Regions from separate parts of the Janthinobacterium sp. YR213 genome, predicted to be linked through region 2. Evidence: predicted binding sites of a transcription regulator. Region 2 holds the regulator's gene; the other holds the start of a gene.

The links. Region 2 encodes NrdR, which represses ribonucleotide reductase genes. Its sites were predicted from a motif close to CACNANATNTNGTG; they were not measured.
Region 1: a site for NrdR is predicted at 6,226-6,239, ahead of BLT98_RS11445 (ribonucleoside-diphosphate reductase subunit alpha). Genes of this name have one in related genera too.

Annotation. Positions count from the first base shown of each region.
Region 1 is NZ_FNDA01000002.1:498,701-514,643, reverse strand. Features, by position in the region: gene BLT98_RS11465 (LysR family transcriptional regulator) at 1-418, opposite strand, end outside; gene BLT98_RS11460 (nuclear transport factor 2 family protein) at 540-869, shown strand; gene BLT98_RS11455 (SDR family oxidoreductase) at 866-1,642, shown strand; gene BLT98_RS11450 (ribonucleotide-diphosphate reductase subunit beta) at 1,728-2,879, opposite strand; gene BLT98_RS11445 (ribonucleoside-diphosphate reductase subunit alpha) at 2,998-5,961, opposite strand; gene ampD (1,6-anhydro-N-acetylmuramyl-L-alanine amidase AmpD) at 6,353-6,964, opposite strand; gene BLT98_RS11435 (sigma 54-interacting transcriptional regulator) at 6,942-8,006, opposite strand; gene BLT98_RS11430 (PP0621 family protein) at 8,118-8,378, opposite strand; gene ccsA (cytochrome C assembly family protein) at 8,375-9,178, opposite strand; gene BLT98_RS11420 (ABC transporter substrate-binding protein) at 9,408-10,346, opposite strand; gene BLT98_RS11415 (MacB family efflux pump subunit) at 10,544-12,538, opposite strand; gene BLT98_RS11410 (efflux RND transporter periplasmic adaptor subunit) at 12,544-13,731, opposite strand; gene BLT98_RS11405 (DUF3325 domain-containing protein) at 13,823-14,164, opposite strand; gene BLT98_RS11400 (PepSY-associated TM helix domain-containing protein) at 14,161-15,864, opposite strand; gene BLT98_RS11395 (hypothetical protein) at 15,861-15,943, opposite strand, start outside.
Region 2 is NZ_FNDA01000006.1:70,175-86,117, forward strand. Features, by position in the region: gene BLT98_RS23985 (cold-shock protein) at 243-446, opposite strand; gene BLT98_RS23990 (reverse transcriptase family protein) at 439-1,617, opposite strand; gene BLT98_RS28940 (hypothetical protein) at 1,640-1,846, opposite strand; tRNA gene BLT98_RS23995 (tRNA-Lys) at 2,336-2,411, opposite strand; tRNA gene BLT98_RS24000 (tRNA-Lys) at 2,501-2,576, opposite strand; gene ybgF (tol-pal system protein YbgF) at 2,644-3,402, opposite strand; gene pal (peptidoglycan-associated lipoprotein Pal) at 3,538-4,059, opposite strand; gene tolB (Tol-Pal system beta propeller repeat protein TolB) at 4,103-5,380, opposite strand; gene tolA (cell envelope integrity protein TolA) at 5,377-6,396, opposite strand; gene BLT98_RS24025 (ExbD/TolR family protein) at 6,445-6,885, opposite strand; gene tolQ (protein TolQ) at 6,901-7,590, opposite strand; gene ybgC (tol-pal system-associated acyl-CoA thioesterase) at 7,638-8,039, opposite strand; ZMP/ZTP riboswitch at 8,355-8,479, shown strand; gene glyA (serine hydroxymethyltransferase) at 8,591-9,838, shown strand; gene nrdR (transcriptional regulator NrdR) at 10,145-10,606, shown strand; gene pilV (type IV pilus modification protein PilV) at 10,836-11,405, shown strand; gene BLT98_RS24055 (PilW family protein) at 11,402-12,379, shown strand; gene BLT98_RS24060 (pilus assembly PilX family protein) at 12,392-13,048, shown strand; gene BLT98_RS24065 (pilus assembly protein) at 13,045-15,943, shown strand, end outside.

The DNA.
Region 1 (15,943 bases), on a different contig from region 2:
CGTGCGCCAGCAGATCGACCGCGCCATCGTCGAGCGACAGGTCGATGGTCACGTCAGGATAGCTGCTGCGAAAACGCGGTATCAATGCGCGCATGACCAGCGCGCCCAACGCGCGCGGCACCGTCAGCCGCAGATGGCCGGCGGGCCGGTCGCGAAACATGGTCAGCGCCGCGAAGGCGTCATCGATCTGCCGGGTAGCGCCGGCCAGGCTGGCGTACAGGCCCGCGCCGGCTTCGGTGAAGGCGACATTGCGCGTATTGCGCTTGAAGAGCAGCACGCCATGCTGGCGCTCCATCACCTTGACCGCCTTGCTGACGGCCGTCACCGTCACGCCAAGCTGCAGTGCCGCGGCGCTGAAACTTTTGCGCTCGGCGACCGCGAGAAAGGTACGGATACCATCGAGAGAGTTATTTTTCATGCGCGCTCACGCAGCCAATAATGAACCTGAAGTTTAAAGCCTATCGCCGCTGCCATACTATTTCTCTGCAATTGAACGCCATATGATGGTCGCTCCCTACCTCTCCCCCAAAGGAAGCACCATGTCTCTCCTCATGCCGGCAATCGTCGGCGACTACTTTACCGCCGAAAACCATCACGATAGCGACGCCGTGGCGCAGTGCTTCTCAGCCGATGGCGTCGTGCATGACGACGGCCATGCGCACGCGGGCCATGCCGCCATCAAGGCCTGGAAGGAAGCAGGCAGCAAGCAGTACGGCGCCACCATCAGCCCCACCTCGGCCGACACCCGGGGCGCACGCTGCGTGGTCACCAGCAGCGTCAGTGGCAATTTCCCCGGCAGCCCGCTGGAGCTGCGCTTTGCCTTCACGCTCGCCAGCAACCGCATCCAGACCCTGGAGATCAGCGCATGAATACCGATTTCAAGGACAAGCGCGTGCTGATCACGGGCGGCACCAAGGGCATGGGCGAGGCGACGCTGAAACTGATGCTCGAGCGCGGCGCGCGCGTGGCGACCACGGCGCGCGCCGCCAGCGGCAGCTTGCCGGCCGGCGTGCATTTCATCACGGCCGACCTGCGTGCCCGCGCGGGAACCGACACGCTGATCCGGGAAGCGCTGGCCAGCCTGGGCGGGGTCGATATCCTGATCAATAACGTGGGCGGTTCGACGGCCGCGGGCGGCGGCGCGCTGGCCCTGGACGACGATGCCTGGCAAGACGCGCTCAATGGCAACCTGCTTGCCGCCGTACGCCTCGACCGCGCCCTGCTGCCGGCGATGGTGGCACGCCAATACGGCGTGATCATCCACATCTCGTCGATCCAGCGCAGCCTGCCGCTGTACGAGTCGACGCTGGCGTATGCGGCCGCCAAGGCTGCGCTGAGCAACTACAGCAAGGGATTGTCGAAGGAATTCGGCCCACAGGGCATCCGCATCAATACCGTCTCGCCGGGCTTCATCGAAACCACGGCGGCCCACGCGATGATACGGCGCTGGGCCGGCCACGCCGGCATCACCGAAGATGCGGCCCGCCAGAAGCTGATGCAGACGCTGGGCGGCATTCCCATCGGCCGCCCGGGCAAGCCGGAAGAAGTGGCCGAACTGGTTGCCTTTCTGGCCTCGGACCGCGCCGCGTCGATCCACGGCGCCGAGTATGTGATCGACGGCGGCACCATCCCGACCGTCTAAGCCCGCTGCAACAAGCTCGCCACATGGCAAAAGGCCCCGCATCCGCGAGGCCTTTGTGACATGACTGGTAACGCTATCGGCTGGCTTACTCCCAGTTCAGCGCGCCGCCGGTCTGGTATTCCGTCACGCGCGTCTCGAAGAAGTTGCGTTCCTTCTTCATGTCGATCATCTCGCTCATCCACGGGAATGGGTTTTCTTCCTGGGCGAACAGCGGCTCAATGCCGATCTGCTGCGCGCGGCGGTTGGCGATGAAGCGCAGATAGCCCTTGAACATCGGCGCATTCAGACCCAGCACGCCGCGCGGCATGGTGTCTTCCGCGTACGCGTATTCCAGTTCCACGGCCTTCATGAACAGGTCCTTGATCTCTTCGCGGAAGGCGGCCGTCCACAGCTGCGGGTTTTCCATCTTGATCGTGTTGATCAGGTCGATGCCAAAGTTGCAATGCATCGACTCATCGCGCAGGATGTACTGATACTGCTCGGCAGCACCCATCATCTTGTTCTGGCGGCCCAGCGCCAGGATCTGCGTGAAGCCGACGTAGAAGAACAAGCCTTCCATCAGGCAGGCAAACACGATCAGGGACTTCAGCAGCTTCTGGTCGTTTTCCACCGTGCCGGTGACGAACGCAGGGTCGGTCAGCGTGTTGATGAACGGGATCAGGAATTCATCCTTGTCGCGGATCGACTTGACTTCGTTGTAGGCGTTGAATATCTCGCCTTCGTCCAGACCCAGCGATTCGACGATGTACTGGTAGGCGTGCGTGTGGATCGCTTCCTCGAACGCCTGGCGCAGCAGGTACTGGCGGCATTCCGGCGCCGTGATGTGGCGGTAGGTGCCCAGCACGATGTTGTTGGCGGCCAGCGAGTCGGCCGTCACGAAGAAGCCCAGGTTGCGCTTGACCAGGCGGCGCTCGTCGTCCGTCAGGCCATTCGGGTTCTTCCACAGCTCGATATCGCGCTGCATGTTGACTTCCTGCGGCATCCAGTGGTTGGCGCAGCCGGCCAGGTATTTGTCCCACGCCCATTTGTACTTGAACGGCACCAGCTGGTTGACGTCCGTCTTGCCGTTGATGATGCGCTTGTCGTCGGCATTCACGCGGCGCGCCACTTGCTCGGCGTTCGCTTCGGACGGCTCGGCACCTGCCGGCAGGTTCAATTCGGTATTTCCCAGTGGCGCTTGCTGCGCCGGACGCGGCACAGCTGCCGACGTGGTTTCATCATCCCAAGACAACGACATATTCTTCTTCCTTTCCATGCCGGCGAGCCGGCGATCCGCAACAGGCCCGTTGTATCGGACAATGCGGACATTGACAACATTGAATCAGCCCGGCCGTGCCGGGCTGACAACTAAAATCTTACTGGCAGGCTTCGCATTCCTCAAAGCCATCGTCACCCGGACGCAGGTAGCAGGCTTCGCCATCGGCGTCGTCCGCTGCCGCTGCCACTACCGGCGCCACGGCCACTGCTGCTGCCGCCACGACGGCTGCCTGGGCGCTGGTTTGTGCACTTTGCGCGCTGGCCGACATGCCGCCGTCGACTGCCACGGCGTTCAGGGCGCCCGTCTTGGAGGTCGATTTCTCCATGTGGGTAGCGGCGATGGTACGCAGGTAGTAGGTGGTTTTCAGGCCACGCAGCCATGCCAGCTTGTAGGTTTCGTCCAGTTTCTTGCCCGATGCGCCAGCCATGTAGATGTTCAGCGACTGGGCCTGGTCGATCCACTTCTGGCGACGCGAAGCCGCTTCCACCAGCCAGCTTGGCGACACTTCGAATGCCGTGGCATAGATATCGCGCAGGTCTTGCGGGATGCGGTCGATCTTCACCAGCGAGCCGTCGAAGTACTTCAGGTCCGAGATCATGACTTCATCCCACAGGTCGCGCGCCTTCAGGTCGCGCACCAGGTAGCCGTTGATTTCGGTGAATTCGCCCGACAGGTTCGATTTCACGTACAGGTTCTGGAACGTCGGCTCGATACAGGCCGAGACGCCGATGATGTTCGAAATCGTCGCCGTCGGGGCGATCGCCACGCAGTTCGAGTTGCGCATGCCGAACTTGGCGATGCGTTCGCGCACCGGAGTCCAGTCCATGGCCGACGAGGAATCGACTTCCAGGTAACCGCCGCGCTCTTCGGCCAGCAGTTTGACCGAGTCTTGCGGCAGGATGCCACGGTCCCACAGCGAACCTGCATACGATTCATAGCGGCCGCGCTCTTCGGCCAGTTCCGTCGACGCCAGGTAGGCGTAGTAGCAGACTGCTTCCATCGAGGTGTCGGCAAACGACACGGCGGCGTCCGAGGCGAACGGGATGCGCATCATGTGCAGGCAATCCTGGAAGCCCATCACGCCCATGCCGACCGGACGGTGGCGCATGTTCGAATTGCGCGCCTTGTCGACGGCGTAGTAATTGATGTCGATGACGTTGTCGAGCATGCGCATGGCGGTACGCACGGTCTTGGCCAGCTTGACGTGATCGAGCTTGCCTTCCTTCATGTGCGCCGGCATGTTCACGGAACCAAGGTTGCAGACGGCGATTTCATCGCTGCTGGTGTTCAGGGTGATTTCCGTGCACAGGTTCGAGCTGTGGACGACGCCGACGTGCGACTGCGGGCTGCGGATGTTGCAAGGGTCCTTGAACGTGATCCATGGGTGGCCCGTTTCAAACAGCATCGACAGCATCTTGCGCCACAGGTCCAGCGCGGCGATCTTCTTGAAGACGCGGATTTCGCCGGCGGCGGCCTTGGCTTCATAGCCCAGGTAAGCCTGTTCGAAAGCCTTGCCGACCTTGTCGTGCAAGTCTGGCGTGTCCGACGGCGAGAACAGGGTCCATTCGCCTTTTTCCATGACGCGCTTCATGAACATGTCGGGAATCCAGTTCGCCGTGTTCATGTCGTGCGTGCGGCGGCGGTCGTCGCCCGTGTTCTTGCGCAGGTCGAGGAATTCCTCGATATCCATGTGCCAGGTTTCCAGGTAGGCGCAGACGGCGCCCTTGCGCTTGCCGCCCTGGTTGACTGCCACGGCCGTGTCGTTGACCACTTTCAGGAACGGCACCACGCCTTGCGACTTGCCGTTGGTGCCCTTGATGTGGGCGCCCAGGGCGCGCACTGGCGTCCAGTCGTTGCCCAGGCCACCGGCAAACTTGGCCAGCAGCGCGTTGTCCTTGATGGCGTCGTAGATGCCTTCCAGGTCATCCGAGACGGTGCTCAGGTAGCACGACGACAGCTGCGAGCGCAGGGTGCCCGAGTTGAACAGGGTCGGCGTCGAGCTCATGAAGTCGAACGAGGACAGCAGGCTGTAGAACTCGATGGCACGCGCTTCGCGGTCCGCCTCGTTCAGCGCCAGGCCCATGGCCACGCGCATGTAGAACGCCTGCGGCATTTCGATGCGCACGTCCTGGATGTGCAGGAAGTAGCGGTCATACAGGGTTTGCAGGCCGATGTAGCCGAATTGCAAGTCGCGGTCGGCCACGATGGCTTTGGCCAGGCGTTCCAGGTCGAAGCTGGCGAGTACCGGGTTCAGCAGCTCGGCGGCGATGCCCTTGGCGATGTATTGCGGGAAATACGTCAGGTATTCGGCGGCAGCGGCCGCTTGCGGCACTTCCTTGCCGAACACTTCCTTGCGCACCGTGTGCAGCAGGATGCGGGCCGTGACCTGGCTGTAGGCCGGGTCTTTTTCCATCAGCGCGCGCGCCGCCAGGATGGCCGACTTGTGCAGCTCTTCGACGGGCACGCCGTCGTACAGGTTTTTCACTGTTTCAGCCAGGATGGCGTCGGCATCGACGTGTTTTTCCAGGCCGGCGCAGGCGGCGTTGATCAGGTCGCGCACTTCCTGCATGTCCAGCAGGCGGCGCACGCCGTTGTCGGTGACGTTCAGCTGGGGCGCGGTGACTTGCGCGGAGGCGCCTTGCGCTTCCTTCTGCAAGCGGCGCTCTTCCATGTGCTTGGCGCGGTACAGCACGTAGGCACGCGCCACGTCGTGTTCGCCCGAACGCATCAGCGACAGTTCCACCTGGTCTTGCACGTCTTCGATATGGAAGGTGCCGCCGCCCGGATGGCGGCGCACCAGCGCGGCGACGACGCCGTCGGTCAGTTGTTCCACCAGTTCGCGGATGCGTGCCGAGGCTGCGCCCTGGCCGCCGTTAACGGCCAAAAACGCCTTGGTCATGGCGATGGCGATCTTCGAAGGCTCAAATGCCACCACCGCGCCGTTGCGGCGGATGATGCGATAGTCGCCCAATGCCGCGCCCGTGCTCGCCACGCTGTTGGCCGCGCCTGGCGCTGGCGATACTGGCGTTGGATGGATGGAAATATCTTGTGGTGATTGCATTGAAGCTCCCGTTGTCAGCTAAAGTCAGCCTGCAGTTTTGCTGCCGCGTGTGTTGTTGAATAGAACGCCCGATGGTCAGGGTTTCTTCAGGTATTTGTTGCTAAATAGTAAATTCATAGTGCATAAAACAGCTCAGTATCCATCTCGCCACACCGCACTGCCCGGCTGGCGCGAAACACGATCAAGGGTGATAAACCGCCAGTTCCAGTGCTTTATCAGCAATCCGGATAGCTTTGACAATAATTCTGAAAACGTCTGTGATGGCACTAGATATAGTCTTTACATCCAACTTCTGCACTAATTGTAGTACCCATCGAAGGGTGATGCAATAGTTTTCCGGCATCCGCCAGCGTAATTTTTTGTCTTTTCTTATACGATTTCGGTTGACTTTTCAGGGCATGGATGGAAAGCCCAATTCCCGCGAAGTAAGCGCTAACGCAGGCTGCCCGCGCAAGGTTTCCAGCCAGCATACTTGGTAAAAATGCCAGTCAAAAAACGGTCCCGGATCCGTCTTCCTTCCCGGCGCGATATGCTCGTGGCCGCGCACCTGGGACAGCCCGTAGCGCGCCGCCAGCGCCACCGTCAGCGCCGCCAGGACATGGTATTGCCGCCGCTGAAAGGGCACATCGTCCGCGCCTTCCATTTCGATACCGATGGAATAGCCATTGCACTGCGGACGTCCCTCGAAGGTGGACGCGCCGGCATGCCAGGCACGTTTATCAGCAGAAACATATTGCAGCAACGCACCATCGCGCCGCACAAAAAAGTGCGCCGAGACTTGCAAGCCACGCAGGTCGGCGAAAGAAGGATCGGCATTATAATCTACCCGGCCCGTAAACAAGTCCGACACATGCGGTCCGCCAAAGTGGCCGCCCGGCAAGCTGATGTTATGGATCACCAGCAAATCGACTTGCGCGCCGTCCGGTCGCGCATCGTAGTATTGGGAGTCATAGCGCAGCGCGCCATCGCACCAGCCGTCTTCATCTATCGTCCATACGCTCATCAAATAGGGCTTCCTGTATCGTCAATTTCTGCATGCGGTAACGCAACTGGCGCACGCTCAGGCCCAGCTGGCGCGCCGCCCGCGCGCGGTGGTAGCGCGCCTGCACCAGCGCCAGCAGGATCATGTCGCGCTCGGCCTGGCGCAAATACATGTCCAGCGGCAAGACGGGGGGCACGCCATACGCCGCCATGCCGGGCAGGCACAGTTGCCGTTCCGGCAAGGCCGGCGGCGCCCGCGACGGCATGCTGCCCGCCGCCGACGGCAAGGCCAGCCCCTCGAGCGCGATCACGCCGCCGTCGGCAAAGGCCAGCGCCCGCTCCAGCACGTTTTCCAGTTCGCGCACATTGCCGGGAAACGCATACGCGGCCAGGGCCGCCAGCACGGGCGGCGCCAGGCTCACGGCCCGGCGCGGCGACAGGCGCGCGAGGATCACCTCACATAATACCTGCAGATCGCCGCGCCGTTCGCGCAGCGGCGGCAGTGCCAGCTCGATCACATTCAGGCGGTAAAACAGGTCCTGGCGAAACGTCCCGGCCGCCACGCCGCGCCCCAGGCCATGCTGGCTGGCGCACAGGATGCGCACGTCGACGGCCTCGTCAGTACTGCCGCCCAGCTTGCGCACGCGGCGCTCCTGCAGCACGCGCAACAGTTTCACCTGCATGGCCAGCGGCAGGTCGTCGACTTCGTCGAGCAGCAGGCTGCCGCCGTGGGCTGCCTGGAACAAGCCCTGGCGTTCGTGCAGCGCGCCCGTATAGGCGCCCGGGCGGCAGCCGAAGAATTCCGCTTCCATCAGCGCTTCGGGAATGGCGCCACAGTTGACGGCGATAAACGGGAAGCTGGCGCGCGCGCCCTGCGCATGGATGGCGCGCGCCGCCAGTTCCTTGCCCGTGCCCGATTCGCCGCGGATGGCCACCGGCGCGCCACAGCGGGCGATGCGGCCGATCTGCGCGCGCAGCGCCTGCATGGGCAGGGAGTTGCCGCTCAGTTGCGGCGCCGGCGGCATGCCGGCGCCGGTGACGGTCTGCGGACTGGGACGGGACATGGGAGCGCGCCTTTCTGCAATGGCGGCGACGAACCGCCTGCTGCAGATGCTACGCCGGACGGATGCCGGAGGACGTTACGATACGGATGAGCAACGCGCGCCGGCACGCCCTTACAAGGTGGCGTGCGCGTGGCTGCAGTAATCGTGGCCCTTGGCCTGCACGTTTTCGGAGGCCGGGTAGTACACGCCGCAATGGGCGCAGCACAGCATCAATTCGGCATCAGGCAATTCCTGCGGCCGGCCCGGCGGCGCAAACGGATTCGGCTGCTGTTGCTGCTGCGCGCGGGCCCGTTGCTGCATGCTCCGGATCTTGCTGCGGATGGCGAACAGCACCAGGAATACCAGCGCCAGCCAGAATAAAACACGTGTCATGCGAATCCTCGGTGTAAAACCACTTCCAGTACAAAACGGCTGCCGACATAGGCCAGCAGCAAGGTGGCGAAACCGGCCAGGGTAAAACTCAGGGCCGTCTTGCCGCGCCAGCCGCGAAAGCGGCGGCCTGCCAGCAGCGCAGCAAACAACAGCCACGACAGCATGGTAAACACGGATTTGTGATCCCAGTTCAGGGCCTTGCCAAATAGTTGTTCGGAAAACACGATGCCCGACAGCACGGTCAGGCTCAGCAGGATGAAACCCAGGCCGATCATGCGGAACAGCAGTTTTTCCATCGTCAGCAGGGCTGGCAACTGGTCCAGCGCCGTGCCGATGAAGCCGCGGCTTTCGCTGCGCGTATGCAAACGCGATTCCTGCAGCGCCATCAGCACGGCGTGGAAGGCGGCAATCGTCAAGGTGCTGTAGGCAAGCACGGCCACGGCAATATGCCAGCCGAAGACGGCCGACTTGCCTTCCATGTTGACCTGGCTGCCAGGAAAGGCCCAGGCCAGGCCGATGGCGAGGACGGCGCTGGGCATGACCATGCGGCGCAGTCCGTCCAGGCTGAAATTGCGGTTCTCTATCCAGTAGGCGCCCACCGAGACCCACAGCGCGGCCGACAGCATGGCGGAAAAACCGAAGCGCAAGGTGCCCGGCGCCATCAGGTCGAACCACAAGGTGGCGGCGTGCGCCAGCCAGGCAACGCCGGTCAGGCCGGCAATGAGCCGGGCACGGGACGAGGGAAGCACCGCGCACGCCGCGTACAACAGCGCGGCGATGAAAAAGAAATAGATCTGCATAGTTTAAGTTTACACCATAGCCGACAAGCGCGATTCAGGCGACAGCCCGGTGACAGGCACGACGCCGCCATCCAATGCCGCAAGCCTGCCATGATATCGCGCCTGAGGCATGACGGGGTGGCGCACCCTCAAGATTTCGGCAATCTTTCACGCTACCTGTATATATTAGTATGCCGCAAAAAAATGATGGCCCGCTTAAGCGGGCCATCGGGCATTGCCAATATCCGGTTTACTTCACGTTCAGGCTCTTTTTCGCCTGCTCCAGCAAGTCGGTCTTGACCCAGTCCTTGGCCACGGGCGGTTTCGTCATGCGGCCCACGCCCGTTTTCACCATCACGTCCGTGGTGGTCTGGATATGCTCGGGCGAAATGTCATACGAATACGGCGAATTGCTGATCGCGTCGTCGAAGTCATCCTTCGTGATCTGGCCGCGGAACACCACTTCGCGCACATACTTTTCCGCCGTCGCCTTGTTGTCGATAAAGGTCTTGGTGGCTTCGACGAAGCAGCGCATGAATTTTTCCGCCACGGGACGGCGTTCCTTGTAGAACTTTTCCGTCATCACCATGGTCCGCACGGGTTCGCCGATCGGCGTGTCGTACGGTTTGATGACTTCGGTGCCGAAACCCTTGTTGATGGCCTGCGACGATTGCGGCTCGGACTGCATCATGGCGTCGATATTCTTGCCCATCAGGGCCTGGTTCAAGTCGGCGTAGGCCAGGAATACCAGTTGCACATCCTTGCCCTTGGTTTCGGAATACGTCAGGCCAGCTTGCGACAGCTCGGCCAGCAGCAGCACTTCCTGGATGCCGCCGCGCGTCACGCCCACGCGCTTGCCCTTGAGTTCCTTCACGCTGGCAATCTTTTGCCCCGCCCCGCCCACCAGGCGCGCGCCGCCCTTGGCAAAACCGGCCACCACGTAGATGGGCGCGCCGCCGGCGCGGCCGGAAATGGCCGCTTCGGATGCTGTCGCCCCCACGTCCAGCTCGCCCGCGATAATCGCCTGCATCACGTCAAGGCCCTTGGCGAACACATGTTCCTCGACCTTGATGCCGCACTTGGGCGCGATTTCCTTGATGTACGACACGGCGCCGTAATGGGCGAATTTCAAGTTACCCAGGCGCACGACTTCCTGCGCCTGGACGGCGCCCATGCCGAAGGCCAGCATGAGGGCGGCGGCGATACCGGTCTTCAAGGTTGATTTTTTCTGCATCGGGTTCTCCTGTGGTGGTTGGTGTATGCCCGCAAGGGCAAAGCTACGCGAAACACTGCTCTTATTATCAAGAGATAGTACCGCGTGTTGGAGCCAGGGCAACATTTTTTTGCCGGCAGCCACGCTGCCGGCGTTATGACGACCGTCTGTTGCTACTGTCCCGCCAGCGCCACCACCGGGTCGAGTCCCGACGCCTTGCGCGCCGGCATGAAGCCAAACACCAGCCCCGTCACCACGGCGCAGGCAAACGCGCCGGCGATGGCGCTCAGGGAAAAGATCACCGGCACGTCCCATACCAGCAGCAGGCCGGCGACCGTCACGCCGACCACGATGCCGGCCACGCCGCCCACCACCGACACCAGCACGGCTTCGGTGAGGAACTGGCGCAGGATGTCGCGCCGGCGCGCACCCGTCGCCATGCGGATGCCGATTTCGCGCGTGCGCTCGCGCACCGTCATCAGCATCACGTTCATGACGCCGATGCCGCCCACCACCAGGGAGACGGCGGCGATCAGGCTGAGCATCATGGTCATGTTGTCCTGCGTCTTCGCTTCGGCCGCGATCGACGCGGCCGCGTTGCTGATGCCGTAGTCGCGGATGCGGTGGCGCTCGAACATGGTGGCGTCGACTGCCGCCTCCACCTCCGTCACGCGCTTGACGTCGGCCACCGCCATCACCGTGTACGTCGGCTCGCGCTGGCCGAAGACGCGGATGCCGGCCGTGGAAAACGGCAGCAGCAGCACGTCGTCTTCATCCTTCTCGCCCGTCAGCGCCCCCTTCGCGCTCATCACGCCGATCACCTGGAAAGGCACGTTGCCGATCAGGATGCTCTGCCCCACGGGGTTGGCCACATCGGGCATCAGCTTTTCCGCCAGGTGGGCGCCCAGCACGGCCACGGTGGCCATCTCGCGCTCGTCTTCCTCGGTAAAGAAGCCGCCCTTGGCCACCGGCCAGGTCTGGATCTGCGGCAGGGCCGGCCCCGTGCCGCGCACATAGGTCTGCACGTCGAGGTTACCGTGGCGTACCACCTTGTTGCCCGTGACATTCGGCAGCACGTGGGTAATGCCCGGCACGTCTTTCAGCGCATCGAGGTCGGCCAGGGTGATGCTGCGTCCGGGGATACGCGAGCTTTCGCCGCGCGACGCCATGTACAGCAGGTTCGAGCCGAATGCGCCCAGTTGCGCCATCACTTGCTGGCGCGTGCCCAGACCGATGGCCAGCATGACGATCACGGAAGCGACGCCGATGACGATGCCGAGCAGGGTCAAGCCCGTGCGGAAGCGGTTGATCCACAACACGCGCCAGGCGGCGCGCGCCGCGTCGAGCAATTCCGTTCCCAGCGACGCGCCCGTGTCATGGGCGGCGCGCGACATGTCCAGCGGCGGCAGGGCCGTCGACGTGGCGGGAATGGCGACGGCGCCCGAGTCTTCGATGATTTCGCCATCGCTGATCTCGATCACGCGGCGCGCCTGTGCCGCCACCTTGCGGTCATGCGTGATCAGGATGATGGTGTGGCCCGCGTCGGCCAGTTCGCCCAGCAGGGCCATGACTTCGGCGCCGCTGCTGCTGTCGAGCGCCCCCGTCGGTTCATCGGCGAGGATGATGCGCCCGCCATTCATCAGGGCGCGCGCGATCGACACGCGCTGCTGCTGCCCGCCCGACAACTGGTTTGGCCGGTGATCGAGCCGCTCGCCCAGGCCCAGGCGCTTGAGCAGCGCTTCCGAGCGCGCATGGCGGGCCGCGGCCGGCATGCCCGCGTACAGGGCCGGCACTTCCACGTTTTCGCGCGCCGATTCAGTGGCGATCAGGTGATAGCCCTGGAAGACGAAGCCGAACGCTTCGCGCCGCAGCCACGCCAGTTCATCGGGATTCAGGCTGGCCACGTCCTGGCCGGCGAAGCGGTAGGTGCCGTCGCTGGGCCGGTCAAGACAGCCAAGCAAATGCATCAGGGTCGACTTGCCGGAACCGGACGCGCCCACAATAGCGACGAATTCGCCGGCGCCTATCGACAAGGTCAGGCCGCGCAGCACTTCCACGGCCGGTGCGCCGTCATGGCCGCCATAGCGCTTGCGGATGCCTTGCAGTTCAATCAACGGCGCCGCCTGCTCCGGCTGCCCGGGTTGCCCGAGCGACGCGGCCTCGCTCATGGCGCTCACAGCTGGAACCTGCTGCTGCCGCTGCCGGCCGGCTGCTCGCCCGTGACCAGCAATTCGCCTTCGCGCAAGCCTTGCAGCACTTCCGCGCTGAGGCGGTTGCGCACGCCCACGGTGACGGTGCGCGTATCGACCTTGCCGTCCGCATCCATCACGCGGGCCGTAAACTGCCCCGGCTTGGCGCCTTCTTGCGTCGAGGGTTTCAGGGCCGGCAAGGGCACGGCCAGCACATTGTTCGCCGCGGCCGTGACAAACACCACTTGCGCCGTCATCTGCGGCATCAATTCGCCATCGGCGTTATCCACGTCGAACAGCACGGTATATAAAATCACCTTGCTGCTCGACGGCGCCAGGGCCGTGCCGGCGGCAGAACCGCCTGGCACCGGCGGGGCCGGCAGCACTTGCCGCACCTTGCCGCTCCAGCGCCGCTGGTCGCCGCCCAGGGTGGTGAAGTACACGGGCATGTCCGGGCGCACGCGGCGCACGTCCGCTTCCGACACTTCCGTCCACACCGTCATGGCCGACAGATCGGCGATGCGCAGGATATTCGGCGTCTGGTACGTGGCGTTCAGGGTTTGCCCTTCCTTCGCGTCCAGGCCCACCACCTTGCCGGCCATCGGCGCATAGATGCGCGTATAGCCGAGGCGCGCCTCGTCCGCCTTCAGGCTGGCCTGGGTCTGGTCGATCTGCGCCTTCAGGTGGTCGATCTTGGCGCCGGCCGAGGCCAGGGTGGCTTCGGCCGTTTCCAGGTCGGCCAAGGGCGTCGAGTCGAACTTGGCCATCTGCTTCTGGCGCACGTGCTGCTGGCCCGCCAGGCGGTGCTGCGCCTGCTGGTCGGCCAGCTGCGCACGCAATCCGGCCAGCGCGGCGCGGCCCGCATCGACGGTGGCTTGCTGCACGCTGGGGTCGATCTCGGCCAGCAGCTGGCCTTTTTCCACGGCGCTGCCGGGCTGCACGTGCAGGCGCGTGATCTGGCCCGACACCTGCGCGCCCACGTCGACATAGGTTTGCGGCTGCAGCGTGCCGATGGCCGTGACGCTGGCCTCGATATTGCCGCGCTTGACGGGCGCCGTGTCGAATACGGTGGCCGGGCCGCGCGTGGCCCACAGTGCGCCGGCGCCAAACAGCGCCAGCAAGACCACGCCGCCGAGGATGCGGGTGCGGCGGGAAGGCAGGCGGGCCGCCATCAGGAAACCACTTTCAGTACATTCAAAATATCAATCGGTGTCGCCAGGTGTGAAAAGTGCATCGGTCTATCCTTGAAAATGGCAGTCAAAATTACTGCAGAAACGTCACAAGACCTGCCAGCGCGGCGACGGCTGCCAGCAGGGAACTACGAAACAGCAAGCGGGGGGCGTACGGCAACAGCAGGGCCACCAGCAGCGCTCCCGCGCCGATGAAACCCAGCCAGGCGACCACGCCGACGGTGGCGCTCCAGCCAGCCACGCAAGGCCAGATGGCCAGCGCCAGCAGGACGGCACCGGCCAGTTGCAGCGCGCGCCGCACGTTCGGCGCCGCGTCCCTGCCCCAGACCTGGCCGTGATGGCGGTCCATCGCCAGGGAGAGGCTGGCCATACCCGCATACGACAGGCCCAGCGCACAGAGGATGGTATTGATCATGACTGTCCTTCCGTATTGACTTGCAGGCTGGCCGAGGGCGCAGCGCTTTCCCTGGCCGCGCCCTTCCTGGCCGGTTTTTCCTTGCGCTTGTGGACTTTCCACGCGCCCCTGGCGGCCAGCAGGCCGAAGGCCATGCTGCCCAGTTCCACGCTGGCGCTTTCCCAGTCGCCGCGCGCGATCTGCGCCGCCAGGTTGTCGCCCGTGCTCAAGACATTGAGCACCGGCAGCAGCAGGCACAGGGCGGCAAGCAAGCCCAGTTGCTCGATCCAGGCGCGCTTTTCCCCGCGCAGGCAGGCGTGCACCAGCATCAGGAACCACACGCCGAAGAAGGCGCGCACTTCCCAGCCGGCGCGCTGCTCGATGCCGACGGGGATCAAACGGTTGGCCCACAGGAAACCCACGCAGGCGATGGCCAGGCCGGCAATCGCCGCCACGTTCAGGCATTCGATGACGCGGTACACGCGTTGCGTATAGGCGCCGAACTCGCCGCCGGACTTCTGGCGGCGCTTGACCATGAACAGGATGGCGCCCGTGCCCATCATGGCCGTGCCGGCCAGGCCGCAGAAGAAGTACAGCCAGCGCATCGGCGTGCCGCCAAAGCCCACCATGTGCAGGTTCGACATGACGGAGCGCGTCAGGCCCGCGCCGCCCGTATCCGACTTGCCCGGCAGGCGCACGGCGACCTGCTCGCCCGTGGCCAGCGCGTAGCAGGCCCTGCCCGAATTGGCGCTAAGGCGCGTGAGCAGTTCCGCGTCTTCATTCCAGCCGTACATGCAGACGCGCATGGAGGCATCGTTCGGATTGTCCAGCACCACGGCGCGGATTTCCTGGCCGATGGCCTGCTCGGCACGCTGCGCAAACGATTCCAGCGCGGGAATGGCCAGCGGCTGGCCTGTCTTCACGGGCTTGCCCGCATCGTTCCAGTCGGCCAGGAAGGCTTTCTTGGGATTGTCCATGCCGTATTGCGCCACCACGGGGGCCGGCACATAGTCATCGCTGAAGAATGCCAGGCCCGTGTAGGCGATCATGAACTGGAACGGCAAGGTCAGCACTGCCACCGCATTGTGCGCGTCGAGCCACGAGCGCTGGCCCTTGGCCGGGCGGAAGGTGAAGAAATCCTTGAAGATGCGCTTGTGCGTGATGACGCCGCTCACCAGCGCCACCAGCATGATCATGGTGGTGATGGCGACGATCCACACGCCGATGCGTCCCGCATGCAGCTCGTAGTGGAAATCGACGAAATGGTGGCCGCCGATGGTTTCCCGTTCCGTTGCCTCGCGTGCATGCTCGATGACGGCACCCGTCAGCGGATCGAGGTCCGCCGAGCCATAGCCGCCGCTGGGCTGGAACCAGTAGGCGGACAGGCCGTGGCCGGGACGCTGCACGGGCCAGATTTCCCACATGTCCGCCTTCGGGTGTTCCTTCGCCATGAAATCGAGCGCCAGTTCCAGGCGGTGCGCGCGGTCCGTGACCTTCGGCAGCGGCGGATCGTTCGCATGCGCCGCCTCTTCCAGTGCGTGCTCGGGCGTCATCCAGTGGCCGATCGGGTCGTCGAAGACGGCCAGGGTGCCGGTCAGGAAAATGGCGAACAGCAGCCAGGAAATCCACAGGCCGCTCCACGTATGCAGCCAGGCCATGGCCTGGCGCAAGCCGCCCTGCTGCGGCGTCTTGACCACTTTGTCTACCTTGACGGCGTTCATGCGGCACCTCGCGACAGCAGCATGCCGATGCCGCCGCAGGCGATGGCCGGCAGCAGCATGCCCAGCCAGACGCGGCGCA
Region 2 (15,943 bases):
CTAGCCTAGGTTGAGATCGTCTGCGAAAGGTGGGGCTACCCCTGCATTTCCTATAATTGGGTGGCACAGGCCACTGCCATAAAGATGGCTGTGTAGCAGGTATCGGAGATATTAACGGAAATGAGTGTTAGTCGCAGACAATAAATACTGACCATACTAGTATTTTGCTTGACTGCCCCGTAGTATTTTGCAGACAGAGGAAAAGCAGAGCTATCCGCAATAGATTTTCAAATTTTCTTATATCATGTTACTAAAATGACATTTTTTGCTCGATTAGGTTTTTCTTCGCTAATTTCAAAATTAACGAGAGCGCCAACTAAAACTGCTGCGCCTTGATGGTGAGATTTAACATCTGTCCAATGGAAAAAAAGTTCTTTACCTTTTGGTCGTGTGATGAACCCAAAGCCCTTTAGTATGTCAAAATTTTTTATTCTGCCTTCATTCATGATAGCTGGATAATAGATGTAAAGGTTTTATCGGTTTTAGTGCTAAATCTAATCTGTACGCAGTTTTTTTATCGGTTCTTCGAATTATGCTAATTTTGTGCTTGTACTTATAATATTTTTTAGCGTAGTCTTCATCCCCGTGTTTTTTTGTGTGTGATTCACCGTACTTAATGAATCGTCGACAAAGGGAAGCTATTTTTTTCAATCTTGCGGGACTATACGTGGGTTTTATTCCTCTAAGTGATAGTCGGTGGATATCGGATTTCTCTTTGTTTAACCTACTATATAATGCGACTAATCCAGAAGTTGATCCATGTGCCTTGTGGTATTTAACGTCGGTAGTCGCAACATCTGCCATTCTATTGAGTGTGTAAACTTGCCGGCCAATTGATTTTATAGTTTCCTTAGGAAGCTTGACTATATTGTTTTCGATGACCAATCCGGTAACAATCGTTTTCTTCCCAGAATTGGATGTATTTGTTACTTGATATTTCTTTTTGTTTATTTTTAAACTTTTCGAGTCAAGTAATTTTTTTACCTGCTCGTATATAAAGGTTTTGTTTCCGGAACTTATTGGTTTCTCTGAGCTAATTGTTATGTCGTCAACCAAACGAGAATAGCGCAGTTTTTTGTCCGTAAATAATTTTACCAGCTTTGGTTCTTGATCATAGAAAACCAAATTGGCAATATAAGGACTTGTTGGCGCACCTTGAGGAATGCTGCCATTTAAAGTTGTTAGCTTTACCAGTAGATCAGAAACGTCATTTGGAAATTTTAATAAATATTTAAATACAAGCTTCACATACTTTGCTTGTATTGATGGAAAAAATGAATCAATATCGAAAGCCATTACTTCGTTTGCATTTGAATGAAATTGTGCATTTCTTACAAAGTCACGTGGATTTTCTATATCTTTAATTGATCCAAATAAATACGTTGGAAAAATGCAGTTGCAGAAAATCCTACGTATAATTCTACGTTGAACTATCTTAAGTTCTTTGACTGGATCGGATATTGTTCGAAAGTCACCATTTTTTTTGGGGATTTCTGAAAGTGCGTAAAAATTCTCTGGATTTTTTGCAACTTGATATAAATATGCCTCAGACACATTAAGCATTTTTGCCAATTTAGAAATGCTTCCTATCGGAGGATGTGAGTAGCTAATATTCATAATTAAAGTTGACGGAGTGTTGTTAAGACAAATTACTAAGCAGATTCATCAAAAAATCTAGACTTTCTCTGATTAGAGCATTGACTATTAAACGAAAGAACAGTCGTAATAGGTCTTCACCTACTGTTTTTTTAAGCCCCAACCACGCCTGCCACGCAAATTGTTTGGCTTCCGGCCAAACAATGCGGTTAATACGAGATTGCTTGAGTTTTGTGATTAATAGATTCACGGAAATTTCCTTTCAGGGGTTGAGCCTATCCAGAAGTGGATAGGTCGCCTAGCCTTCAGAATCTATTTTTGACTAATGGTGAGGTGTAACCTGGTTGGGGCGAACTCCGTCACTTTTATCGTCTTACTACTGTTGTTATAAGGCGCCGGGAATTTGTGCCACATGCGGCGCGCGATGCGCGTCGCATGCAGGCCAACGTCCCGGTAGAGATATCAAGTGATATCGTTGAATCCCGGAAATAAGGACTCAACTTGGACACCAAGTCAATCTCAGCAATACTCGTATACTTTTTAAAGAGCGAAAACACGGCAGCAGAACATTTTATCCTGTGCTGTAATATTAATTTAGGGAAAATATATTGTCAAATATATTTTTAAAATATGCAACTCAACAAGTTGGAGTGTGGTGGATTTGTTGTGTGTGTAGGGAAGGGGTATTGTGCTGAAAACAAAAAAGCCAACCGCGAACGGTTGGCTTCTTCATAGTATTTGGTAGGCCGTGCGGGATTCGAACCTGCGACCAACGGATTAAAAGTCCGCTGCTCTACCAGCTGAGCTAACGACCCAAAAACTTTTTACAACAACTTCGGTAACACTGTGCCGTAAAAAAATGCTTGCTATAACAACTCGCAAGCAGATCAGTACTGCGTATTCGTGGTAGGCCGTGCGGGATTCGAACCTGCGACCAACGGATTAAAAGTCCGCTGCTCTACCAGCTGAGCTAACGACCCGAAGAAGAAAGATTATAGGGGGTGCCCGGGATTCTGTCAAACCTAACGGGCAACTTTTTCCTCGCTTTTACTTTTTGCCGCCCCGTTCCTTGGCCGCCTGGGCCGCGCTGGAGTCCGGGTAGCGCGAGATCAGCGCGTTCAGCGTCTTGGTCGCGTTCGGCTTGTCTTTCAGCTCCGTGTAGCAGCTGGCGATGTTGAGCATGGCATCGGCCGCCTTCGGGCTGTCCGGGTAGTTCTTCAGTACTGCCTGCTGGGCCGTGATGGCGCTCTTGCAGTCGCGCTGGGCGTAATAGGCGTTGCCCAGCCAGTATTGCGCGTTGGCCGCGTAGGCCGATTCCGGATAGCGTTTCACGAAGCCGTCCAGGGCCGTGACGGCACCCTTGTAGTCGCCCGACTTGAACAGGCCGAACGCGGATTCGTATGCGCTTTGCTCGGAGACGCCCACGGCCGCTTCCTGGCCGTCGATGGTGACCTGGCGCGGCTCGAGCTTGCGCAGGCGCGCGTCGATGTCGGTGTAGAAATCCTTCTGGCGCTTTTGCACATTCGCCAGGTCGTTGCCCAGCACTTCGATCTGGCCGCGCAGGCGAGCGATCTCTTGCATGGTCTGGTCGTGCTGGTTGATCAGGCTCAAGGTGCTGGTCTTGTCCGCCTTGGTGTCGATGCGGCTGTTCAGGTCGCGCGCCATGGCGTCGACCTTGGCGCGCAGCTCGAGGATGGCCTTGCGTGCTTCGTCGTCGTCGAACAGGGCGGCGTTGGCGTGCAGGGGCAGGTAGGCAAACGCGGCCATCAAGGCGGCGGCGACGCCGGCTTTCGAGAATGTCATCATGGGTCGGGCTTTCAAAGGTTACGCAAAACATGCAAACGGGGCGCCGGGCGGTGAATCACCGCGCTGCGCCCCATTATTATGCCTATGACTGGCCAGTTAGGTAAGCGTCAATGCTGCGGCGCTCACCCCTGAACATCAATAAACGATGTCAGCGCGGCGGTTTTCTGCCCATGCTGCTTCGTTGCTGCCTTGAGCTTTAGGCTTTTCTTTGCCCAGCGACACGGCTTCCATTTGGCCTTCTGGCACGCCCAGGGCAGCCATCGACTTGCGCACGGCTTCAGCACGTTTCTGGCCCAGGGCCAGATTGTACTCAGCGCCACCGCGTTCATCGGTGTTACCTTGGATCAGGATCTTGCGGCTAGGCGTTTTCACCAGGTAGCCAGCGTGGTTTTGCACGACTGGGGTGTCCGCTTCGCGCACGACGTACTTGTCGAAGTCGAAGTAGATGCTGCGGTTAGCCAGCACGCCTTTTGGATCGTCCAGTGGATCGACCGATGCGGTCGTCACTGGCTGAACTTGACGGGTGTCAACTGGAGCAACGACTTTTTCAGGAGCGCGCTCAACCACTGGGGTTTCTGCGACTTTGACTGGGGTGCTGCAGGCGGACAGCAGGGCTGCGGTAGCGGCGATGAAAGCCAAACTTTTAAAGTTACTCATTTTTATTCTCCGGGTCATGGTTAAAGGTGAAACTGTACAGCATTTACTTCATAAAAGGACCCCAGGTGGGCTCCTTGATATTGCCAGCTTGCGTAGTCAAACGCTGTTTGACGCGGCCATCCACCGATACCACTGCCAGCGACTTGCGTCGTCCGGATTCGGTCGCGTACATGATATATTTCCCGTTGGGCGAAAAGCTCGGTGATTCGTCGTTGGCGGTGTCCGACAGGCGCAGTTCCTGGCCACTAGCCAGGTCGAGCGCGTAGAGCTGGAAATTGCCGTCGCGACGGGAAATATAAGCGAGTGTCTTCCCGTCGGATGAAATCCGCGGGCTGATGTTGTAGGAGCCGCCAAACGTCACGCGCTTGGCTTCGCCGCCGCTGACCGACATGCGGTAGATTTGTGGTCCGCCGCTGCGATCGCTGGTGAAGTAAATGCTTTGGCCATCGGCCGAGAATTGAGGTTCCGTATCGATGCCGCTGCTGCTGCTGACGCGGCGCAAGCCGCTGCCGTCGGCATTGACGGTGTAGACCTGGGTATGGCCATCGCGCGACAGGGCCACGGCCAGGCGCGAGCCGTCCGGGCTCCAGCTCGGCGCCGAATTGCTGCCTTTTTCATTCGACACGATGGTGCGCTGGCGCGTCACCAGATTTTGCACGTAGACAATCGGCTTTTTCTTTTCAAACGACACATACGCGACCTTGGTGCCATCCGGCGACCACGATGGCGAAATGATCGGCTCGTTCGAGCGCAGGGCAACCTGGATGCCTTCGCCATCGGCGTCGGCCACTTCCAGGCGGTACTCGCGGCCCGATTGCGTGACGTAGGCGATGCGCGTGGCGAACGCGCCCTTGACGCCCGTCAGCTTTTCATAGATGTCATCGGCGATCTTGTGCGCCAGCAAGCGGTTGAACTGCGGCGCGGCCGCATTGTTCATGCTGGAGATCTGGGCGCCCTTGATGGTGTCGAACAGCTTGTAGCGCACGTCCAGGCGGCCATCGGCCATGCTTTGCACGGTGCCGGCCGCCAGCGCGTCGGCGCCGCGCGACTTCCACTGTTCGTAGCTGACGGGCGCCGTTTCCGATACGGGCGCATCGGCGTCGATCAGCTTGAACACGCCGCTGCGCGCCAGGTCGGCCTTGATAATGCCAGACAGCGATTGCGGCGCCGCCGATTCATTGACGAAGCTGGCGACAGCCACCGGGATCTGGTTGCTGCCGATCCCCGTAATCTCCACGCGCAGCTGCGCCTGGGCGCTTGACGCTCCCAGCACCAGGCTGGCGCAGAGCACGACATAGCTCATTTTTTTCATGGTCATCATTTAGGCAAATCCTTCATCTCGAATATGAGTTCAATCTCGCGTTCCACGGTGCCGTCTTTTTTCTTCGGCAGTGGCGACGATTTATTAATGGCGTTTTCCACCGAGCTGTCATACGCCGGCAGGCCGCTACTTTTAATCTTTCGGACCGAAATAATTTCCCCAGTTGGCAGTTGCTCGATCTTGAACACGGCGCGCGGGTTGCCCGGCACGTCCGTGCTACCGCTGTACGCGATATTGCTCTTGATCTTGCTCGTCAGGGCAGCGACATAGCCGCTGTCCTTGCGTGGCGCGGTCGCTTTCGCGGCCGTGCCCGTCGTGCCGGCGCCCGCCGCACCCGTGATGCGGCTCATTTCCGCGGCGCGCGCCTTGTCGGCGGCTTTTTTCTCTTCCGCCGCTTTTTTCGCCTTGGCGGCTTTTTCCGCCGCCGCTTTTTTCTCGGACAGTTCTTTCTCGGCTTTTTCTTCCGCCGCCTTTTCTTTCTCTTTGGCTTCCTTGGCTTTCTCCAGCTTGTCGGCCTTTTCTTTTTCCAGCTTTTCAGCCTTGTCTTTTTCTTTCTGCTTCTGTTTTTCCAGTTCGCGCTTTTCTTCCTCGCGTTCCTTCAATTCCTGCTTGCGGCGTTCTTCCGCTGCCGCTTTGTCTTTTTCTTCCTTCAGCTTGGCCTTCTTGCGCTCGAGGGCGATCTCAGCCTCGCGCAGATCGACCTTCGGCTCGGGCGCTGCCACGGGCGGCGGTGGCGGCGGAGCCGGCTGTTCCACTTGCGGTTCCGGCGGCGGCGCCGGTGTCGGCTCCGGTTCCGTCGCCACGTCAGGCGGCGGCGCGGCCGTCTGCACTTTCATATCCCACACTTCCGCTTCGACGGCGACAGGTTCCGTATTTTGCCAGTGTACGCCCACCCACAGGAAAAACAGCAGCCCAAGGTGCATCGCCAGCGCCAGGCCCAGCGAGGGCCAGCGGCTGCGTTCGCGCGGCACGCTGTAGGGCTTGCCGAGTACATGGTCGATTTGTTTGTTCTGCAAAGTCTAGTCTATCTAAAAACGGTCAAGTCTGGAAACAGGGTGCTGCGCTTACTTGGTGGCCAGGCCGACGCGGGTAATGCCCATCTTTTTCGCTTCCGAAATGAGCTGGATCACATCGTCGTACTTGCTTTCCTTGTCGCCCGCGATCATCACGGGATAGTCGGGATTGCTTTCATGCAAACCGCGCAGCTTGCGCAGCAGGGCGTCGCGGTTCGGCTCCGTTTCCGGCGACAGCTGTTCCTTGCCGATGACGCCGATCGACAGCGAACCATTCGGTTTCAGCACGATCTGAATATAGTCATCGGGCGGTTTGGCCGACTTTTCCGCGTTGGGCAAGTTCACCACGCTGGGATTGTTCGACGACGGCATCACCATGAAAATGATCAGCAGTACCAGCATCACGTCGATATACGGCACGACGTTGATCTCGGACTTGAACTTGCGGCCACGGCCACCGCGCATGCCGCCGCTATTGAATGAGGAACCCATGGACGCTGCTCCCTCTTAGCGCGACTGGCGCTGCAGGATGTTGGAGAATTCCTCGACGAAGCTTTCGAAGCGGATCGCCAGACGGTCGATGTCATGCGAAAAACGGTTGTAGGCGACGACGGCGGGAATGGCCGCGAACAGGCCGATGGCGGTGGCGATCAGCGCTTCGGCAATGCCGGGCGCGACGGCGGCCAGGGTGGCTTGCTGCACGTTGGCCAGGCCGCGGAAGGCGTTCATGATGCCCCAGACGGTGCCGAGCAGGCCGATGTACGGCGAGACTGAGCCGACGGAAGCGAGGAAGGCCAGATGCGATTCGAGCACGTCCATTTCACGCTGGAACGCGGCGCGCATGGCGCGGCGTGCGCCGTCGAGCACGGCGCCCACGTCCAGCGCTTCGCGCGAACCGTAGGAAGCCTTGCCCTTGATGAATTCGCCCATGCCGGCGTCGAAGATGCGGGCCAGCGCGCCGCTCTGGTCGCGGTTGCCGCTGGCGTTCTGGTGCAGCGCATGCAGGTTGCCGCCGGCCCAGAAGCTGCGTTCGAATTCGATGGTTTGCTTGCGCGCCTGGCGCACGGCAAACATCTTGCGGAAAATGTAGGTCCAGCTGGTCAGGGAAATCAGCAGCAGCAGGGCCATGATCAGTTGCACGATCAAATGGGCATTGGAGATGAGCGCGAGGAAAGAAAGATCTTGTGTAACGTTCATTGGCTGGCAGTCTGTTGGGTGAATTGTCCGGGAGTGGCGGGTAGGGCTCAGGCGGCGCGCATGCGGGCCGCGACTGCATCAGGCACGGCGCGCGGGCGCAGTGCCGAATCGACGCAGCCGATCTTGACGCGGGCCGTATTGAGCAGGCGGTTGCCGCACCAGGCTTGTTGCAGGAAAACGATGGAGGCGCGCCCCATTTTTTCTATGCTTAAGGTTAATCTTACCGTGTCATCGAGCCTGGCTGGCGCATGATAGTCGGCGTTGACGCTTTTGACAACGAACATTGCATCGTGCTGCTCCAGCAATTCCTGCTGGCCCACGTCGATGGCGCGCAGCCATTCGGTACGCGCGCGTTCGAAGAATTTCAGGTAATTTGCGTAATAGACGATGCCGCCGGCGTCGGTGTCTTCATAGTAGACACGTACGTTCCAGGTAAAGACTGAAGGCATGTTTATTGCGCCAGTAGTGAGATTGAGCAACATTTTACGCGATTTTTCTTCTTGTGACTGTGGGCGCTTGCTGGAAAGCCATGCAAAAGCTGCATATAAGTTGCACCGCAGCATTGTAAATCCGGCGTGTGCAATGGCAAGCTTCGTAACATACGCTTACATGCCATGGCCAGGTTTAAGTTCAGCTTAAAAGCCGCAGTCATGCCCCGGGGCAGCTTGTGGCCGCACCCTGGCTGGGGTGGCGCGCGGCGATTATAGCCGCACGGTTGCATTCCTTGCTCAATTTGGGCACTTAACTTACAATTTGGCTTCCATTACGTCTCACGTGACTGGCGAAAAGTCGGGCGATCTCCATGAATGGCGATCGGCAAACCGGCGAAAGGTGGGCATCCACCGGGAAACGTGAGATTTTTCATCAGCCGTTCGCCTGGGTAGCCACTATGGAAAAGCACGAAGAGGCTGCCTGTCCAATGTTGTTATTCACTTAACGCCGGCTCCCCTCATTCGATCCAACCTGCCAGTACAAGCACCCTCATACTTGGAGTTTTTACATGTTTGCAAAAGATCACAACCTCGCCAACGTCGATCCTGAATTGTTCGCCGTCATCCAAAAAGAGAATACGCGCCAGCACGACCACATCGAACTGATCGCGTCGGAGAACTACACGTCGCCAGCCGTAATGGAAGCGCAAGGCTCGCAGCTGACGAATAAATATGCCGAAGGCTACCCAGGCAAGCGCTACTACGGTGGCTGCGAATACGTCGACGTGGCCGAGCAACTGGCCATCGACCGCGTGAAACAGCTGTTCGGCGCCGAATGCGCGAACGTGCAGCCGAATTCCGGCTCGCAGGCGAACCAGGGCGTGTTCTTCGCCATGCTGAAACCAGGCGACCTGATCATGGGTATGTCGCTGGCCGAAGGCGGCCACCTGACCCACGGCATGCCGCTGAACATGTCCGGCAAATGGTTTGACGTCGTCTCCTACGGCTTGACGGCGGAAGAAGACATCGACTACGAGGCAATGGAGCGCCTGGCCCGCGAACGCAAGCCGAAACTGATCATCGCTGGCGCGTCGGCGTTCTCGAAAAAGATCGACTTCGAACGCTTCAGCAAGATCGCCAAGGAAGTTGGCGCGTATTTCATGGTCGACATGGCCCACTACGCCGGCCTGATCGCCGCCGGCCTGTACCCGAACCCGGTGCCGTTCGCCGACTTCGTCACCTCGACCACGCACAAATCCCTGCGCGGCCCGCGCGGCGGCATCATCCTGATGAAGGCCGAACACGAAAAAGCCATCAACTCGGCCATCTTCCCTGGTATCCAGGGCGGCCCGCTGATGCACGTGATCGCCGGCAAGGCCGTCGCCTTCAAGGAAGCGCTGAGCCCTGAATTCGTCGAATACCAGAAGCAAGTGATCAAGAACGCCGACGTGCTGGCGAAAACCCTGATCAAGCGCGGCCTGCGCATCGTGTCCGGCGGCACCGAATCGCACGTCATGCTGGTCGACCTGCGCGCCAAGAACCTGACGGGCAAGGAAGCCGAAGCCATCCTCGGTTCCGCGCACATCACCTGCAACAAGAACGGCATCCCGAACGACCCGCAAAAGCCATTCGTCACCTCGGGCATCCGCCTGGGCAGCCCGGCGATGACGACGCGCGGTTTCAAGGAAGCGCAAGCGGAAGAAGTGGGCAACTTGATCGCCGACGTGCTGGACAATCCGCATGACGCCGCCACCATCGAGCGCGTGAAAGCGGCCGTGAAAGTGCTGGCCGACGCGCACCCGGTATACGCAGCTTAAGAGCCTGTTCCGGTGAAGGAATACATCTACAGCAGACAGCCCCTCGGAAGCGGGTACTGCGTTGCTCGTCGTAGCATGGCTAGTCATGCGTCCTCCTCGCGCCTTGTCCGCGCGACCGATGAGCAATCTGCTGCAGACGCTCCTTACCGGAATAGTCGCTAATTATTTGTCCAGAATGTGTCATACGGAGTAAGATTCTGTATGACACATTCCAGTCGTGCCCAAGGGCGCCCGGAGTGATTCGGGCGCCCTTTGTACAAGGGCGGCGATTTCCCGTAATTATTACTATAAAGTTGTAGCCAGCCCATGAAATGTCCATTTTGCCAGCACGGCGACACCCAGGTTCTCGATACGCGCGTATCGGAGGAAGGGGATGCCATTCGGCGCCGCCGCCGTTGCGGCAAATGCGACAAGCGTTTTACCACGTACGAGCGCATTGAACTTATCATGCCGGCCGTCGTCAAAAAGAATGGCAGCCGGACGGAGTTCGCTGCGGATAAGTTGCGCGGCAGTTTGATGCTGGCCTTGCGCAAGCGTCCCGTCGCGGCCGCCTCCGTGGATACGGCCATCGCGTCCATCCAGGAAAAACTGTTGACCAGCGGCTTGCGCGAAGTCGATTCCGGCTATATCGGCGAACTCGTCATGCAAGAATTGAAGCGCCTGGACAAGATCGCCTACATCCGCTTCGCCTCCGTCTACAAGAACTTCGAAGACCTGGCCGAGTTCCAGGATGCGATTGCCGAAGTGGGACAGGCACGCAAGCCCTGACGTTCACTTCGCCGACAACGGGGCTACTCATGCGCCCCGTTTTCACCACGCCAGCGTTCGCCTGGCAAGCGGCCTGATCAATTCAACGCTGTTCTTCTCACCTTATCGCCGTCCTGTTTGCGCTAGCGCAGATCCGGTTTTTTGCGCGCGCCTATCTTGTAGCTGGGCCGCCTGTTCTTGCGACTCTTTCTGCGGAAGGGAGTAGCGCATGCGCAATGGCGGTCGCACTATGTTTCCTGCGGGTGGCAGCAGCCTCGTCGAGGTGCTCGTGTCGCTGCTGCTGTTGGCACTGGGCCTGCTCGGTGCCAGTATCCTGCAACTGAATTCCCTGCGCGCGCGCCATGAGTCGGCGTTGTTGTCGGCGGGCGTGCAACTGGCCGCCGGCATGGCCGAGCGCATGCGCGCAAACAGCGTGCTCATGAATGGACCCGATGCGGGCAATCCCTACCTGAACGTGGCCTATGCGGCGGCGGACGGCGCCGACGCTGGCGGCGGTGCGCCGGACTGCTTCGGTGCCGCCGCCTGCGGTGCGGCTGAACTGGCGCAATTCGATATCGCCGAATGGAAGCAATGGCTGCATGCGGCCTTGCCCGGCGCGCGTCTGCACATTTGCCGCGACCTCGCCGCGTGGGACGCTGCCGCCCAGGGTTTGCACTGGGCTTGCAGCGGCGGCAAGGGGGCGCCCATCGTCATCAAGCTGGGCTGGCGCGCCCGCCTGTCCGATGGCTCGTCCGCGGAGAATGCGGCAGGCGAGTCGCTGCCCAGGCTGGCATTCCAGCTGGGCGGAGGCGGCGCATGAAGCGCGTGCATATCGCGTGGCGCCGGCAGCGCGGCATGAGCCTGGTCGAATTGCTGGTGGCCCTGTCGCTCGGCGCGTTGCTGATGTTGGCGGCCAGTAGCGTGTTGCTGGCCGCCAGCGGCAGTTATGGCGACCAGTCCTCCAGCGCGCGGCTGGATGACAACGGCCGCTATGCGCTCGATACCATCGCCCGCGCCGTGCGCCAGACGGCGTACGTGAACTGGGATAGCAGCGCCGCGCCCGTCGACCATGCCGATGACGACAGCGCCAATGTGGCCGGGCTCGACGCGCGCAGCCTGGGCAAGAGCAGCGAAGGCATCAGCGGCGCGCTGCCCGGCGCCCTGCATGGCAGCGATGTGCTGGCCTTGCGCTATTACGGCACCGGCAAGGAAGAGGGCGGCGACGGTTCCGTGCTCAATTGCGCGGGTTTTGGCGTGGGCGCCGCGCAAACGGAGGCGCAGCGGGGCTGGAGCATTTTCTATGTAGCGCAGGGTGCCGATGGCGAGGGGGAATTGCGCTGCAAATACCGTGGCGCGAACGGCTGGGGCGCGGATGCCATCATCCGCGGCGTCGACGCTTTCCAGGTGCTGTATGGCCTCGACACGGATACGCCGGCCGACGGCGTGGCGAACCGCTATGTCAACGCCAGCGCGCTCGACGCCTACGATGCGGCGCTGGTGCTGGTTGGCGCGGACGCGGCCGCGCGCCAGCGCGATTTTCACCGGCGCACGCACTGGAAGCGCGTGGCCAGCGTGCGCGTGGCGCTGCTATTGCATGGCGAGGCGGGCCAGGCGGACAAGATGGCGGAACTGGGGCCGGCGCAGTTCGATCTGTTCGGCAAGGCGTATGCCGAGGCGCACGGCGCCGGGGACACGGGCGTGCGCATCGCGCGCGCGTCCTTGCCCGCCGCAACGCGCTCCCGGCTGCGGCAACTGGCGCAGACGAGCATCATGCTGCGCAACGGGCCGGCCTAGGCGGGCGGCGCGATGGCTGGCGTGGGCGTCCGCTGTTGCGTACCTTGTCGTGCACTTCGTGGGCGCCGTGGCGGCGCCACCCTCGTGTATGTGCTGTGCTTGCTGGTGATCATCTTGTTGCTGGGCATATCGGCGGCGCAGATGGCCTTGCAGGGCGAGAAGGCGGCACGGGGCGAGCGTGACAGGCAGATCGCGTTTCAGGCGGCGGAGGAGGCATTGGTGGATGCGCAGAACGATATCGAAGGCTTGCCCGGCGCACCGGGGCGCAGCAGCCTCTTCGCGCCAGGCAGTGCGGCAGGGTTTGCGGACGGCTGCGGCGAAGGGGGGACACTGGGCCTGTGCCTGCCGGCAGCCCCGGGTGCGCAGGCACTCTGGCTGAGCACTGACCTGGGTGGTGACGAAGGGGGCAGCCGCACCGTGCCGTACGGCCAGTTTACGGGCGCCGCCATGCAGACGGGGCAGGGTTTCCTGCCATCGCGCCGGCCCCGCTACCTCATCGAATTGCTGCCGTTTCATCCGCCCGGCGCGCAGGCCACGGCAGTGGCAGGCGGCCTGGCCACGGAAAGCTATGTGTACCGCATCACGGCCATCGGTTTTGGCGCGCAGGAAAGCACGCAAGTCGTGCTGCAAAGCTATTACCGCAAGCAGGCGGCTGGAGCGGGGCCATGAGGACTTTGCCGTCCGCTTTCTCGTCCGCGCTGCGCTGCTCCGGCTGGGCCGGGCTGCTGGTGGCTGGCCTGATTTGCAGTAGTGTCCTTGCCGCCGCTCCCCCAGTGACCTTGGCGCGGGCCGACGCGGGCTTGCACGGCGCCAGGGTGCCGCCGAATCTGCTGCTCAACCTGTCCCTTACGCACGCGGCCGCCGCTGCCGCATATGGCGGCGACTATGCGCCGCAGCGCGAGTACCAAGGTTATTTCCATGCCCGCATGTGCTACAGCTATCCGTATCGCAGCAAGGACGGCGTCATGCTGCCGGACTTGCGCGTAGCGACCGCTTACTTCTCCGTGCTGAAACCGGCCGATGCGCTGCACGGCTGCGGCGGAGACAGTTTCAGCGGCAACTTTCTCAACTGGGCCAGTGCCAGCATGCTCGACATCGTGCGCTATGCGCTGACGGGCGGCGACCGCGTCATCGACGAGGTGCGCAAGACGGTGCTGCAGCGCGCCTATTTGCCCAATGCCGACAGCCCCATCGACTTTTTTGCCCACCCCGTTTTTTTCCCGCGCAAGGTCTTGCAGACTGGCGTGGCGGCGGCGACACCGTTTGCGTTGGCGCAACTGGCCATCGTTTCTTGCCGTAATCGCCTGTTGTTCGGCGACGCCAGTTTGCCTCCGGGCGGCAATTGCGACGCGCCTGGGGCCGCCGCCACGCACGGCGTGTTCCTCGCGCGCGTGCGCGTGTGCGACGCTGATGAGGGGCCGCTGCGCGACGACTTGTGCCTGGCGTATGGCAAGAACTACAAGCCGGTGGGCGCCGTGCAGCGCCATGGCGGCAGGGTGCGCGTGGGCGTGTTTGGCCATTTGAATGGCCTGCCTGCAAGCGCTGGCGCCGTGTATGGCGGCGTGCTGCGCGCGCCGCTGGCCCACGTGGGACAGCGGCGCTGGATGGCGCCCGACTTTATGCCGCAAGACAATGCTGGCGCCGAGTGGCATCCCGCCACTGGCGTCTATGCGGCTCAAGCTGGGGCCCAAGGCGCGAGCCCTGGCGGCGGGGTGACCGCTTACATCAATGGCCTAGGCCGCGGCAACGCCGGGCATCCCGGCGCGTACGCCAGCGCGGCGCCGCTGGCTGAATTGCTGTACGAATCGCTGCGCTATCTGCAGGGGCGGCAAGCGAGCGCCGTCGTGCCACCCGCTACGGCACCGCCTGCCATCGACGACGGCTTGCCGGTCGTGACGCAATGGAGCGACCCGCAAACGGCCAGTTGCCAGCGTCACATCGTCGTCAGTTTCGGCGATGCGGGCATGGCGGGCGACCGCTACGTGCCCGGCAACGTTCCGGCGACTCCCGCATCAAACGGCGACCGCGCCCGCGCGCCGGACAGTTTTGCGCCGCCACCGTTCGATGCGATGGCCTGGACGCATGCGGTGGGCAGCCTGGAAAGCGGTGGCGCGCAAGGCAATCCCGCGCCACGGCCCGAACTGGCGGCACTGGAATTGCTGGCCGAGGGGGCGGGCGGCGCCAGCTACCATGCGGCAGGACTGGCCTACTGGTCGCATGTGCAGGCACTGCGTCCTGGCGGCAAGAGCGACGGCATGGCGAAGGTCGAGCACTATGCGGGCGACTTGCGCCAGGGCGACCCGGCCGGCGAATCGGCCGCCACTCCCGCCGCTACGCCCTTGTTATTGGCGGCCAAGTATGGCGGTTTTCTCGATGCCAATGGCGATGCCAACCCCTTCAAGAGCGCGGCTGGCAGCGCGCTGAACGAGTGGAGCCTGGACGGCCGCTGGCCCGCCCACTACCTGCCCGGCAGCGATCCGGCCGCCCTGATCGGGGGACTGCGCGCAGCCTTTGCGGCCGCCGACAAGGGCAGCTTGCCGGCGACGCTCGCCGGGCCGGCCCTGATGGCGCTGGCCAGCGGCACGGAAGAGGCATACTGGTTCCAGACGCAGATGCGCCTGGCCGATGGCAGCATGACCTTGTCGCGCACCGCATTTGCCCTAGGGGGCGATGGCGCACTGCTTCCCGGCAAGCCATGGTGGCGCACGGGCTTGCAGGAGCAGGTCGCGCCAGATGGAACGCCGGCGGTTTTGCGTCCCGTCTACACGCTCGACGCCAAGGGCACCCTGATGCCGCTGGCCTGGAAGCGGCTCGATACGGAGCAGCGCGGCGCATTCGACGGTGGCGATGGACGAGGGGAAGCGCGCCTGGCGTATCTGCTGGGCCAGCGCACGCATGAGGTGGGCCAGCCGGGCGGCTTCCTGCGCCGCCGCTCAGGCAGCCTGGGCGCCGCGCCGCATGGCAATTTGCTGTACGTGGGCGCGCCGGGGCTGGGCATGCAGGGGGCAGGCTATGGCTTGCACCGCCAGGCGCTGCTGCAGCGGCGCAAAATGCTGTACCTGGGCGCCAGCGACGGTTTGCTGCATGCCTACGATGCGCGCACGGGCAGCGAATTGTTTGCCTATCTGCCGCAGGCGCTGCTGCACCTTGCGCCAGCCGCTGCGAGCACTCACTACAGCTCCGGCCCGCTGCTCGATGGCGCGGCGGCCACGGCGGAAGTGCTGGCGCTGGGGCATTGGAAGACGGTACTGGTGTCGGGCATGGGCGGCGGGGCGCAAGGCATGTTTGCGCTCGACATCACGGATCCGGCCCGCTTCGCGCAAGACGGAGCGCTGTGGGAGTTTACGGACCGTGACGACAGGCTCATGGGCAACGTGCGCGGGCCGCCCAGCTTTGCCCGCATCAACATGGGCGGCAAGGAGGGCGCGCCAGCCTACCGCGATTTTGCCATCGTCGCCAGCGGCTATAACAACCATGTGGATGATGGCAAGGACACGACGGCGCCCGTGTCGGCCGCCGCCATTTTCCTGCTGGCGCTGGACAAGGCGCCCGGCACGCCCTGGG